One region of the Agrobacterium sp. A3-95 genome, then DNA from elsewhere that is predicted to be linked to it. Evidence: predicted binding sites of a transcription regulator. Region 1 holds the regulator's gene; the other holds the start of a gene.
What was found. The regulator LexA, encoded in region 1, represses DNA repair genes until DNA is damaged. The targets are predictions, from matches to a motif close to TGTTCNNNNTGTGTTCNG.

Region 1 (7,191 bases):
CGTCGCCGGAAGTGACCTTGTCGCCTTCCTTTTTAAGCCATTTGGAAAGCGTGCCTTCCTCCATGGTCGGGGAAAGGGCGGGCATAAGAATTTCTACTGGCATGGGTTTCCCTTTCCCGATCAGAGCAGAATGTCGGTGTAGAGCTCGGATACATCCGGCTCTGGGTCGTTCTGGGCGAAGTCTGCGCTATCGGCGACGATATCACGGACATCCTTGTCGATGGCCTTCAACTCGTCTTCGCTTGCCCAGCCCTGCTCCAGAAGCCGTGCCTTGACCTGCTCGATCGGGTCATGTTCGGAGCGCATCTTCTGCACTTCGTCTTTCGAACGGTATTTCGCCGGGTCGGACATGGAGTGACCACGGTAACGGTAGGTCAGCATTTCCAGAATGATCGGACCCTTGCCGGAGCGGCAATGTTCCAGCGCCTGATCGGCGGCTGCCTTTACGGCGCGCACATCCATGCCATCCACCTGGATGCCGGGAATGCCGAAGGACTGGCCGCGCAGCGAATAGTTCGACTGTGCGGTGGCGCGGGCGGTCGAGGTGCCCATGGCGTAACGGTTGTTTTCAACGATATAGATGATCGGCAGTTTCCAGAGAGCGGCCATATTGAAGCTCTCGTAGACCTGACCCTGGTTGGCGGCGCCGTCACCGAAATAGGTCACGGAGACATTGTCGTTGCCGCGATATTTATTGGCGAAGGCAAGACCGGTTCCGAGCGAAACCTGCGCACCGACGATGCCGTGGCCGCCGTAGAAATGTTTCTCCTTGGAGAACATGTGCATCGAGCCGCCCTTGCCTTTCGACAGGCCGCCTTTGCGACCCGTCAATTCGGCCATGACGCCACGCGCGCTCATGCCCAGAGCCAACATATGGCCGTGGTCACGGTAAGCGGTGATGACCTGATCGCCTTCCTTCTGAGACATCTGCATGCCGACAACAACGGCTTCCTGACCGATGTAGAGGTGACAGAAACCACCGATGAAGCCCATGCCGTAAAGCTGGCCGGCCTTTTCCTCGAAGCGACGGATGAGAAGCATCTCACGATAGGCGTGAAGCTCTTCTTCCTTCGAAAAGTCCGGGCTGTTCTTACCGGTGAATTCGCCTGCAGCCTTTGCCGTTGTCTTTCGGCCGGATACGGACGCGGTTTTTCGCGGCGCCATTCATCCCTCCCTGAGTTGCCGTTTGAATGGATAGATTGGCGCGTACCATATGCAAGAAAATGCCATGCAGCAATGCTTTAAACGCATGGCACATATTCACGCTAAAGTGCTGTGAATAAATCACAAATCATTAATTAACTTGATTTCGGTTAATTAGAAGTAGGTATTCATGATGACAATTTCGTCCGTACGGGACATATTCAACTGATAACGGGAAATCTCGTCAATCATGTCACGTTCGAGAGAACCGTCGCTCAATAATTCGACCTGCCGCTCCAGCGCAACGCGCGCCTGCGTCAGCTTGGCAAGCTCTGCCGTTCTGGCAATACGCTGCCGCTCCAGCCGCTCCGTCGCCTGAAGGCCGAAGTCGCCGTGGATGGAATGATACCCGAAATAGGAAAGAAAAGCGATCGTAATGGCCGGAACGATCAAACGGCCGAATCGTCTCTTTTTATGATGTCTGGTCCACATGCCGGAGAGAAGCCTTAAAACGCATAATGTGAGTCTCGAGACTAATGCGGATTGTTTAACTATCCGTTGACCTTAAATTCCACGCGACTGATAGACGCAAAAAAGCCCGCCAGAGGCGGGCTAATAATGACGACGATATCAGAGAGAGTTCGTTATGCCGAGCGTGATCCTGCATCAAGCCACAGCGCGTCTTCGCCGTGAAAAGAGTCCTTTCAACCCAGGGACCTGGGCTGACTGAACCCCGGATCAACTCGGGAGTGAGCAGTGCGGATAAACCGCCCATCCCTGATACTGGCCCGCCAGGCGGCGGGCCATATCGCGAAACCCGAACGCGAATTATCCGCGCAGGATCGAACGGCCGGCGTAAGCAGCCTGCGGGCCCAGCATTTCTTCAATGCGGATAAGCTGGTTGTACTTTGCGAGCCGGTCGGAACGGGCAAGCGAGCCGGTCTTGATCTGACCGCAGTTGGTTGCGACCGCGAGATCGGCGATGGTGGAATCTTCCGTTTCGCCCGAACGGTGCGACATGACGGCGGTGTAACCTGCCTTGTGCGCCGTTTCGACTGCGTCCAGCGTCTCGGAAAGCGAACCGATCTGGTTGACCTTGACGAGGATGGAGTTGGCGACACCCATCTTGATACCGTCGCGAAGGCGGGCGGAGTTGGTGACGAAAAGATCGTCGCCCACCAGCTGGCACTTGTTGCCAATGAGATCGGTCAGCGCCTTCCAGCCATCCCAGTCGTCTTCAGCCATGCCGTCTTCGACAGAGATGATCGGATATTTCGCCACGAGCTCGGCCAGGTATTCGGCCTGCTCGATCGGCGAACGGGTCTTGCCTTCGCCTTCATAAACGTAATTGCCGTTCTTGAAGAACTCGGTCGCCGCACAGTCGAGACCGATGAACATGTCGTCGCCTGGACGGTAGCCAGCCTTTTCGATCGACTTCATGATGAAATCGAGTGCTGCCGGCGCGCTTTCGAGACCCGGTGCAAAACCGCCCTCATCGCCGACATTGGTGTTGTGGCCCTGTGCGGACAGTTCTTTTTTCAGCGTATGGAAGACTTCGGAGCCCATGCGCACGGCTTCGCGAATATTTTCTGCGCCGACCGGCAGGATCATGAATTCCTGGAAGTCGATGGGGTTATCGGCATGCGCGCCGCCGTTGATGATGTTCATCATCGGAACCGGCAGCAGATGCGCGTTCGGGCCGCCGACATAACGGTAAAGCGGCAGGCCGGACGCTTCAGCGGCAGCCTTCGCAACGGCGAGCGACACGCCGAGGATGGCGTTGGCGCCGATGCGCGACTTGTTCGGCGTGCCGTCGAGCGCGATCATCATCTGGTCGATCTGGATCTGGTTTTCAGCGTCGAAACCGCCAATCGCGTCGAAGATTTCCGTATTGACGGCTTCGACCGCCTTTTCCACGCCCTTGCCGAGATAACGCTTGCCGCCATCGCGCAGCTCAACCGCCTCATGCGCGCCGGTGGAGGCGCCGGAGGGAACGGCGGCACGGCCCATGGAGCCGTCTTCGAGATAAACGTCGACTTCAACGGTCGGATTGCCGCGGCTGTCGAGAATTTCGCGCGCGATGATATCGGTAATGGCAGTCATGGTCTCTCCCTTGGGAATGGAACAGATATTTTCCGTCGCCTGTCTTAGACGATGGCGAAGAAATTACAATGACGGTGGGCAGCGGAAACGGCCCGCCCGCCATTAAAATCGATTGGCACAAAAGTGCCCGCCGTCACGGTCAGCCGATCAGGCTTTCGTAATCGCGTCGAAAGCCAGAAGCTTTTCGAGCAGTTTCGGCATGTCCTTCAGATGGACCATGTTAGGGCCGTCTGACGGCGCATTGTCCGGATCCTCATGCGTCTCGATGAAGAGGCCGGCCACGCCAACCGCAACGGCCGCACGTGCCAACGTCTCGACGAATTCGCGCTGGCCACCTGTGGAGCCGCCCTGCCCGCCCGGTTGCTGCACCGAATGGGTGGCATCGAACACGACAGGTGCGCCGAGCGCTGCCATGATCGGCAACGAGCGCATGTCGGAAACCAGCGTGTTGTAACCGAAGGACGCGCCGCGCTCGCACAACATCACATTCGGATTGCCGCTCTCATTGAGCTTGGCAAGCACGTTCTTCATGTCCCAGGGCGCCAGAAACTGGCCTTTCTTGACGTTGATGACGCGGCCGGTTTTGGCGGCAGCAACGAGAAGATCGGTCTGGCGGCTGAGGAACGCCGGGATCTGCAGCACGTCCACTACCTCGGAAACGATGGCGCATTGCTCTTCCGTGTGGATGTCGGTCAGAACAGGAAAACCGAATTCCTTTTTGAGATCGGCAAAAACCTGCATCGCGTTATCCAGGCCGATGCCGCGTTTTCCGGAAAGCGAAGTGCGGTTCGCCTTGTCGAAAGAGGACTTGTAGACAAGCCCTATTCCCAGCTTGTCGGAAAGCTCCTTCAGGACGCCAGCGATCATGAAGGCATGTTCGCGGCTTTCCATCTGGCACGGACCGGCAATCAGCGAAAACCGCTCGGCATTCGAGAAGGAAACCTTGCTGGCGCCATCGCCGGCAGTGACTTTAAGATTGTTCGTAACGCTCATCATTTTTCCTCGAAGGCGAAGGCAACGCCCTGACCGGGTGCCGCGGGCACTACCAGACGGCCGTCCGCTTTTGCGCAGGACACGCCATTAGCAGTAAGCACCGCCTCTGTCACGGCAAGATCGTGCGACGAAAAGACAATGCCCGCGCCGCGCAATCCGCCTTCGTTGCCATCCTGAGCATTCAGGGCCGGCCCGCTGAAAGCCGGTTTTCCGGTCAATCTGATGCTGGCATTGCCGGTCGCAAAAACCATATCACCGCCCGGAGACCATTTGCCTTCACAGGCAAACACTGTCTCGATCAGGCCCGCCACCTTCATGTCGCCGCCGGAAAACAGGACGATTTCACTCAGGCCGGTGACACCATTGGCGTGGCGCTCCAGCATGGTGCGATCGCCCTGAAGGGCTTGAAGCCGTTGACAACTGAACAAAAAGAAATCCGCGGCCGCCCCGCTTGCCGCAAAAGCCAGCCGGAACGCCGCCTCGCCTTGCGAGCCATCCGGCATCCGAACAGGCCGCGAAAACTCGAAAACATCGCCCGCCGAAAGGCCGGCTGCCCGAAACCGCTCATGGTCAACCAAGGCGTCTTCAGTCCTGGCGACAAGAGCCGAAAAACCCTCCTGCCCGTCCCGTTGCCGGAAGGCCACATCCCTGCCGGTGAACACATCACCCCTCTCTATTGAGGCATTATATTTAGCCGGATCAGCAATTGCGAGCGGCTCCAGATAGGTGCCGTCGGCGAAAAATACGCAGGCATTTTGGGTGCCGAAAGGATGCAGAGCCTCCGGCGCAACCGTAAAGCCAAGACTGACGAGGCGCTTCACGGCGACGCCTATGACTTCCACGGGCAAAACGAGATGGTCAACGCTATAGGGTTTCGTCATGACATGTATCCTGCTGGCCTTCCGCCCGGAGCATGCCGGGACGGTTTCGACCGCACAAAAGCACAATTGCGTGCTATGAGGCAAATCATCACAGCAACAGATGGCACCTTCACGAAATTTTAGGGGATTGCAGAACACATATGGAACATATAGTGTTCGTTCTGTATTTGTTTCACGACTTCCACTACGATTCTAAAGGGTGTTTTCCTCATGCTCACGCGCAAACAGCAGGAATTGCTTCTCTTCATTCATGAACGAATGAAAGAGTCCGGCGTGCCGCCCTCCTTCGATGAAATGAAGGACGCACTCGATCTTGCTTCGAAATCCGGCATCCACCGCCTGATAACCGCTCTCGAAGAGCGCGGGTTCATTCGTCGGCTACCGAATAGAGCTCGGGCGCTGGAAGTCATCAAGCTGCCAGAGGCTTATACGCCGGGTGCAAGGCCGCAGCGCGGCTTTTCGCCGAGCGTTATCGAAGGCAGCCTTGGCAAGCCCAAAATGCCGGAACCGGCCCCTGCCCCCAAGACGCCGGCCAATGATCTGGGCGGGGCTGTCACCGTGCCGGTCATGGGCCGCATCGCTGCGGGCGTGCCGATTTCCGCCATCCAGAACAACACCCATGATGTGGCCGTGCCAGTAGACATGCTTGGCACGGGCGAACATTACGCGCTTGAGGTCAAGGGTGATTCGATGATCGAGGCCGGCATTTTCGACGGCGACACAGTCATCATCCGCAACGGCAACACTGCCAATCCCGGGGACATCGTTGTGGCTCTGGTGGATGACGAGGAAGCCACGCTGAAGCGCTTCCGCCGCAAGGGTGCCTCCATTGCGCTCGAGGCGGCAAACCCAGCCTATGAGACCCGTATCTTCGGGCCCGACCGGGTGAAAATTCAGGGCAAGCTGGTTGGGCTGATCCGCCGCTACCATTGATCTTATCGAACCGAACGTATTCACTTTACAATAGGCGTCATCGTGAAGATGGCGCCTATATCGGGTTTGGCTGTTTCCAAACGTGGCGTGCTTTTGCGGGTGCACGAGGATATGCGCCATTCAGCCTATGCGCGTTGCCCTTTCTAAACTGAGTTCCTGCTCCATAAAGATGCTTCGGTTTCGCTACGGGCGTGGTGGCGAATGGGCTGCTCGCTGTAATTGTCGAAGCGATCACATCCGCTGTTTTTTAGCGACGTTGTTCTGTCGTGTTGCGCAGTCAGTTTTAGTGGTCACCAAAGGGTGACTTGTCGCAAGGCGCGCTCTCAGCGACCCCACATCACCATTCATCAACGTCGTTTATGGGAGCCATGGATAATTTTCGATATTCCGTGAACGCTTGGCAGGTGTAGAAATACGCGTCATATCCGGGAGATACGCCATGTACGATCTTTATATAGCCAACAAGAACTATTCTTCATGGTCGCTGCGGCCGTGGGTATTGATGCGCACGCTCGGTATCGCCTTTGATGAAAAGCTCATTCCGTTCGGCGAAGGCGTCTCCTTCTCCTCCTTTTCGCCGACGGGCAAGGTGCCCTGCCTAGTCGACGAGGGTATGACGGTTTGGGAAACGCTTTCGATCGTCGAATATCTTGCTGAAAGACACCAGGGCGTCTGGGCAAGCGACAAGCATGCAAGGGCCTGGTCGCGTTCGGCCGCAAGTGAGATGCATGCCGGCTTTTCCTCGCTGCGCAATCTCTATCCCATGTCGGTGGGCATTCGGGTCAAACCAAGGGGCGGCGATGCCGGGCTTAAAGCCGATATAAAGCGGATCGATGCATTGTGGAGCGAGGGTCTCACAAAATTCGGCGGGCCATATCTTGCCGGTCAAAAGTTCACGGCGGTCGATGCTTTCTTCTGCCCGGTTGCATTCCGTTTCCAGACCTATGGCAGTGCGGATCTTTCGCCAGCAGCGAAAGCCTATTGCGACCGGCTGCTCACCCTGCCTGCCATGCAAGAATGGTACGAGGCCGGTTTGAAGGAGAGCTGGCGCGACGCTGGTCATGAAGAGGAAGTTGGCGAGATCGGCGAATTGACTGAAGATTTGCGCGCCAAGGCCCGTTGATCCATGCTGGCGGCA
Region 2 (7,191 bases), on a different contig from region 1:
TTATCCATCGTTCCAGCCTGTACGATCTTCCCTATTTCCACATCGCCCGCATCCGCGCGCCTACATCGATGCGGATCTGCTGCGCGCTGCGCTCGGAGGCTGCGGCCGAAACCAGGGGCCAGGTGGCGGTTTCAAAGAACTGCAGCAAAGTTGCCGGTATGAAGCGGGTTCTAGCGGCATAGACATGCCGGTCGCCCTGCGCGTTCTGGCCATGGGTGAAGAACCGTTGCGGGGTTATCAGTGACAGACTGTCCTTGGCGCGCGTCATGGCGACATAGAGCAGCCGGCGTTCCTCTTCGACTTCATGGGTGGAGCCGACGCCCAGATCGGAGGGTATGCAGCCATCGACCACGTTCAGGATAAAGACGGAACGCCATTCCTGGCCTTTTGCCGAATGAATGGTTGAAAGGGTCAGGTAATCCTCATCGAGCAGCGGCACGCCTGCCTGATCGCTGGTGGCATCCGGCGGATCGAGCGTCAGTTCGGTGAGGAAGCGTTCGCGGGAAGGATAGCCGCCGGCAATCTGCTCGAGTTGCAGCAAATCGGCCTTCCGCGTCTCGGCATCCTCATGGATGCGTTCGAGGTGGGGCTCGTACCAGAGCCGCGCCTGCTCGATATCTGATGGCCAGCCGCCTTGCGATTTTCGCAGGTTCGCCAGCAACTGCACGAAGGATACCCAGTCATCACCGGTTTTGGGTGGCGGCGGAATTTCGGCAAGGGCGAGCAGAGGTTCCGGGTCTGCCGCAATCGTATCGAGAATATTGCCGGCTTTCTTCGGCCCGATACCCGGCAGCGTCTGAAGTAGCCTGAAACCGGCGACGCGGTCGCGCGGGTTTTGCGCGAAACGCAATACCGCCAGCATGTCCTTTACATGGGCACTGTCGAGAAACTTCAGGCCGCCAAATTTGACGAAGGGAATATTGCGGCGTGTAAGTTCAACTTCAAGCGGCCCGCTATGACTGGAGGTACGAAACAGCACGGCCTGTTGCTTCAGCGTCATGCCGGTCTCACGATTGGCCAGCACCTGGTCAATAATGAAGTTCGCCTGCTCGGTTTCGCTTTTTACTGTCACGAGCTTCGGTCGCTCGAGCGACTGTCGTTCGGTCCAGAGGTTTTTGGTGAATCGCTCACGGGCAAGGTCGATGACACCATTGGCGGCAGCCAGTATCGGCTGTGTCGAGCGATAGTTGCGATCAAGGGTGATAATATCGGCAGCCGGGCTGAAAGATGCCGGAAAATCAAGGATATTGCGCACCGTTGCTGCCCGGAACGAATAGATCGACTGGGCATCGTCACCCACCACGGTCAACCCGCGACCGCCCGGCTTCAGTGCCATCAGCACCGCGGCCTGCAGCCGGTTGGTATCCTGATATTCGTCGACCATCACGTGGTCGAAACGATTGCCGATATCGCCTGCAAGGTCGGGATCGCTGACCATCTGGGCCCAGTAGAGCAGAAGATCGTCGTAATCGAGGACGTTCTGGGCCTGCTTGGCCTCCACATAGGCGGCGAATAATTGCTTGAGTTCTTCTTCCCAGCTGGACACCCATGGATAGTGCTGGCGCAGGATTTCTTTCAGCGGCGTTTGTGAATTGACGGCGCGCGAATAGATCGCAAGGCAGGTGCCCTTTGTCGGAAAACGGCTCTCGGTCTTGGAGAAACCCAGTTCGTGTCGGGCAAGGTTCATCAGATCAGCGCTGTCTTCGCGGTCGTGGATCGTGAAATCCACGTCCAGTCCAATCTGTTCCGCATAGATTCGCAAGAGGCGCGCGCCGATCCCGTGAAACGTGCCGGACCAGGCCATCGCATCCGTGAGGGCTCCGGCGTTAGCGCCGATGACCTGCTTGCAGATACGCTCGACGCGACGCGACATTTCGGAAGCGGCACGCCGTGAAAACGTCATCAGCAGGATGCGGCGAGGATCAGCGCCATTGACGATCAGATGCGCCACCCGGTGCGCCAGCGTATTGGTCTTGCCGGAACCGGCACCGGCGATAATCAGCAACGGTCCAGCCGTGTGTCCGCCTGAAGGCCCAACGCCATGTTCCACGGCCTTGCGTTGCTGCTCGTTCAGTTTGTCCAGATAGGCAACCGCCATGCCTGCATCCTTGATATTTGCCTATCCGCACGACGACGGCATTTTTCAAAAGCACTCTTGTTGCAATGATTAGCAAAAACTCAAACAGCAGGCCAGAACAAATAATGAACGCATGTCTCTGTTCTCCACACTGCGGTGGACAAACCTCGCTGATCGATATTCGCAGCCTCAATCGGGTTCCGCATGGCGTGTTGACCGGCATGCTTTTCAAACCACTGAACCAACCCGGCGGCTGATGAGTTCACCAGTCGCGTCTTGTAAGCCGTTTGTTGGGAGGACAAAAGCATGAAGCATCTGAAACTATGCCTGATCGCTGCTGCGGCACTGGCCGCATCGACATTTGCGTTTGCCGAGCAGAAGGCCATGAGGTCTGACGCCACGATCGCGTCGGATATCAATTATCTGCTTTATACGCCCAAAGACTATGCCGGTTCGGACAAAACCTATCCTCTCGTGGTCTGGCTGCATGGCGGCGATCAGGGCGGGAGCGACGTCGAAAAGCTGCGCCGCAGCGGTCTGCCAAAATTGATCGAAGGGGGCCGTGAGTTTTCTTTCATGGTGTTTTCGCCACAAAATCCGAGCGAGGAACTGCTTTATCCGATCGAACGTGTCGCAAGCGTCCTGGCTTCCGTTGTAGCGGATCATCGGGTGGACCGCAGTCGTATCTATCTGATCGGATATAGCCGGGGAGGGTTCGGCGCCTGGTCAATGGCCGAGCAGTTTCCACAAACTTTTGCTGCGGTCGTCCCAATTGCCGGTGGCGGCATCCGCCATTACCTCAACCGCACCAATGAAAAGACAGCCTTCTGGGCCTTTCACGGCTCAAGGGACGAGGTGATTCCTTTGTCCGATACTGTTGTCCTCGTTCAGCGTCTCCAAGAACTGAAACGTAATGTGCGGCTGACGGTTTTTGAAAATACGAACCATGAAGAGGTGGAGGCAAAAGTGCTCGGCGATGAGGCGATGTGGACCTGGCTTCTCCAGCAAAAGCTTGCAGACGCAAAGACGCCTTCGGTACCCTGAACCCGCAGCGGGCACCGTTTTACCGCTGGTATGGAAGCCCATAACCCAGCGCGGCCGTCATAAGGCCGGGCTGGCCGCCTCATAAGCCTTCGTCAAAACATCTCTCCGCAAGCGTGTCTTTCGCCTCTTGACACAGAGTAGGGAAGTCGTGCTAATACGCATTAATAGCTAATACGTATTAGCAATCAACGAGTGTCGGGGAGGGCATTGCGTGACCAGCCATAAACGCCTTACTCAGAACGATATTGCGAAGCTTGCCGGCGTCAGTCAGGCAACAGTATCGCTTGTTCTGAACGGCGCGCCGACCGCGATTGCGCGTATCCCGGCTGAAACACGCGAACGCGTACAGGCGGTCATTCGCAAGACGGGTTATGTCGCGGACCCGATCGCGCGCCGCATGGCCAAGGGGCTTAATCGCATCCTCGGCGTCTTCACCTACGAGCCTGCTTTTCCAAGCGCACAGGCGGACTTCTTCACGCCGTTCCTGTTGGGCATCGAGGAAGAGGCGCAACAGCAGGCGTACGATCTTCTGCTGCTGACCAGTGCCGGCGTCGGCAACAACCGCAAGATTTTTTCCGAGGGCAACAGGCTCCGGATCGCCGATGGCTGCCTGGTCCTGGGCCGTGAATTCGACCGCAAGGAGCTTACCCGGCTGGTCTCGGAAGATTATCCATTCGTGGCGATCGGCCGACGCGACGATGCTGGCGGGCCCGTGCCCTATGTTGGCGGCGACTATGCCGCGGGCACACGGCAGCTTGTTGAGGATGCCATGATGCTCGGGCATTCCAAACTCGCCTATATCGGCCCTGCGGGTCCGGCGGAATCGATTGCCGACCGCTGGCGAGGTTTCAGTGATGCGCTCGGCACGGCGGCGACGCTTGCATTGCACATAAAGGCGGTAAACCGGCCTGCCGAAAAGATCCTCGACGCGATCATCGAAAGCGGCGCGACGGTGGCATTTTTCATAGAACTGGCGGATGCGGTGCGCGTCGAGACTTTGGCACGGGAGCGCGGAATTGGGGTGCCCGACGTGTTTTCGATGGTCGTGCTTGGCAGCCATATTCGTGCCGGCCGCAGCCCGGTGCGTTTCACATCCTATGAAATTCCCCGTGAAGAGATGGGCCGGCAGGCGACTGCAATGCTGGTGAACCGCATCGAGACCGGCAGCCCGGGAAGTCAAATTCTACTCAAGTGCCAACCCGTCAAGGGTGAAACATTGGGGCCGGCTCCAGTGGCCTCCCCAGATAAGTCCCCAGTCAACAAAACGGATGAGACGACGTGAAAGAGATGCAAGCAGACATTCTTGTGGTCGGTGGTGGCCTTGGCGGCGTGGCGGCGGCCCTCGGTGCCGCACGCGCCGGAAAGCGCGTGATCATGACCGAGGAATATGACTGGATCGGCGGTCAGCTGACCAGCCAGGCCGTGCCATCGGACGAACATAGCTGGGTCGAGCAGTTCGGTATCACCCGCTCTTATCGCGCACTACGCAACGGCGTGCGCCAATATTACCGCGACCATTATCCTTTGACGGAAGGCGCCCGCTCCTGGAGTGACCTCAATCCGGGTGGCGGCTGGGTCAGCCGCATCTGCGCCGAGCCGCGCGTCAGCCTTGCGGTGATGGAAAGCATGCTTATGCCCTATATCGGTGCCGACCGGCTGACAGTGCTCAAGCCCTATCGGCCGGTTGCTGCCGATGTGGACGGCGATAGGGTCCGCGCGATCACCGTGCGGCATCGCGACAGCGGAGCTGAGATCGTCATTTCCGCCGACTACATTCTTGATGCCACCGAGCTTGGCGATCTGTTGCCGATGACGGGCACGGAATATGCCAAGGGGTTCGAGGCGCAATCGGACACGGGGGAGCCCAGTGCGCCGGCCAGCGCCCAGCCTGATAATGTGCAGGCCGTGTCGATCTGCTTTGCAATCGATCATGTCGACGGCGATCAGACGATCGACAAGCCCGATAATTACGACTACTGGCGCAAGTACGAGCCGCATTTCTGGGGTGGGCCGATGCTCGGTTTCACCGCGCCGCATCCGCGCACGCTGGAACACACGACCCGCTCCTTCACGCCCAATCCGGACGACGATCCGTTGCTGGTTGATGCCGACCAGCGCAAGGGCGGTGGCGATGAAAACCTCTGGATTTTCCGTCGCATCGCGGCACGCAAGAACTTTGCGCCAGGTTTTTATAAATCCGACATCTGCCTCGTGAACTGGCCGATGATCGACTACATGGACGGCACCATCATCGATGTGTCGGAAGAAGAAAAGGCGCGGCATCTGAAGGCGGCGGCCGAACTTTCCTATTCGGTGTTTTACTGGTTGCAGACCGAAGCGCCGCGCCTTGATGGCGGACAGGGCTTTCGCGGCCTGCGCCTCAGAGGCGATATTACCGGCACCGAACACGGCCTTGCCATGGCGCCCTATATCCGGGAAAGCCGCCGCATCAAGCCGGTCACGCGCATCGTCGAACAGGATCTTTCCTACACGGTTCGCGGTGACAGGGGGGCTGTCCGCTATCGCGACAGCATCGGCATCGGCATGTACCGCATCGATCTGCACCCATCGACCGGTGGCGACAACTATATCGATGTGCCTTCCTGCCCGTTCGAGATCCCGCTTGGCGCACTCATACCCGAGCGCGTGAAGAACCTTATTCCGGCGGGCAAGAACATCGGCACGACGCATATCACCAATGGCTGCTACCGCCTGCATCCAGTCGAATGGAATATCGGCGAAGTGGCTGGAATGCTGGCGGCCCACTGCCTGGAAAAAGGTCTCACACCGCATCAGGTGCAGGAAGACGATGACCATCTTCATGCCTTCCAGACGGCGCTGACCCGCGAAGGTATTGAAATACGCTGGCCGGATATCGCGGCCTATTAGGACGGCGGACTGTCGTTCGATCGAACCCATCTTTGGAGGAGGACTGGGAATGAATAGTCATTGGAAAATGCAAACCACGGCCTGCGCGCTGGCCCTTATCGGCTCGTTTGCGCTGGCAGCGGCAGCGGCGGCGCAGGATGCGGTCAAGCTGCGCATGACGATCTGGAGTGCCAACGAGGCGCATCTAAAGCTGTTCAACGACATCGCAGCCGGCTTCAAAAAGGACCATCCAAATGTCAGCGTGACCTATGAGTCCCTGCCTTTCGACACCTATACCACTGCGTTGACGACCCAGATCGCCGGTGGCAACGCCCCTGACATGGCCTGGATTTTCGAGACCTCGGCCTATGATTTCGTCAAATCAGGCGCGCTCTATCCGCTTACCGACACGCTGAAGGCCGCGCAGGGTTACAATCTCGACGAAGTCAGCGCCGGGGCCACGGAACGCTGGTCGCAGGACGGAAAGCTCTTCGCATATCCGTTCTCGACCTCGCCCTTTGCGGTCTTCGTCAACAATGATCTCATCAAGGCCGCAGGTGCAAAGACGCCGGCGGAGATGATCGCTGCCGGCGAATGGACCTGGGAAAACGCCATCGCCACCGCCTCGGCGGTCGCGAAATCCGGCAAGGGCGGGCTTGTGGTCCGCGACTTCAATTACCAGAGCTGGCAATATCTGACCTCCGTGTGGAACGGCTGGGGCGCATCGCCCTGGAGCGCGGATGGCGCAACCTGCACCATGTCGGAAAAGCCGATGGCGGATGCGGTGTCGTTCATCCATGACGCCATCTTCAGCAAGAGGGCCATGCCCGGCCCCGGCGAGACAGTCGATTTCTTCGCCGGTAATGCCGCGATGACCATTACCCAGATCAGCCGGGCCTCGCTTTTGCCGAAGGACAAGCCTTTCGGCTGGGACCTCGTGCCGCTGCCGAAAGGACCGGCCGGTGAATACGCGCTGATCGGGCAGGCCGGCATCGGCGTCATGCAGTCCGGAAAGAATGCGCAGACGGCGGCCGAATTCGTTGCTTACATGACCAACCCGGAAAATTCGGCAAAGCTCAGCCAGTTCTTCCCCTCGGCACGCAAGTCGCTGTTGAATGCGGAGGTGTTGAAAAAAACCAATCCGCTGCTCAGCCAGGAACAGATCGAAAAGGTCGTCATATCAGGCATCGCCACGGGCAAGG

Region 2: ACQZ5Y_RS20220 (ATP-dependent helicase) is a predicted target of LexA. The motif match lies at 2,192-2,209, and genes of this name have one in related genera.

The regions. Positions count from the first base shown of each region.
Region 1 is NZ_JBNWDR010000009.1:230,866-238,056, reverse strand. It holds gene ACQZ5Y_RS22210 (pyruvate dehydrogenase complex E1 component subunit beta) at 1-103, opposite strand, end outside; gene pdhA (pyruvate dehydrogenase (acetyl-transferring) E1 component subunit alpha) at 121-1,164, opposite strand; gene ACQZ5Y_RS22200 (FtsB family cell division protein) at 1,318-1,635, opposite strand; gene eno (phosphopyruvate hydratase) at 1,972-3,246, opposite strand; gene kdsA (3-deoxy-8-phosphooctulonate synthase) at 3,394-4,239, opposite strand; gene ACQZ5Y_RS22185 (VOC family protein) at 4,239-5,120, opposite strand; gene lexA (transcriptional repressor LexA) at 5,331-6,053, shown strand; gene ACQZ5Y_RS22175 (glutathione S-transferase family protein) at 6,493-7,176, shown strand.
Region 2 is NZ_JBNWDR010000008.1:152,934-160,124, forward strand. It holds gene dinB (DNA polymerase IV) at 1-8, opposite strand, end outside; gene ACQZ5Y_RS20220 (ATP-dependent helicase) at 32-2,098, opposite strand; gene ACQZ5Y_RS20225 (carboxylesterase family protein) at 2,384-3,121, shown strand; gene ACQZ5Y_RS20230 (LacI family DNA-binding transcriptional regulator) at 3,333-4,403, shown strand; gene ACQZ5Y_RS20235 (FAD-dependent oxidoreductase) at 4,409-6,010, shown strand; gene ACQZ5Y_RS20240 (ABC transporter substrate-binding protein) at 6,060-7,191, shown strand, end outside.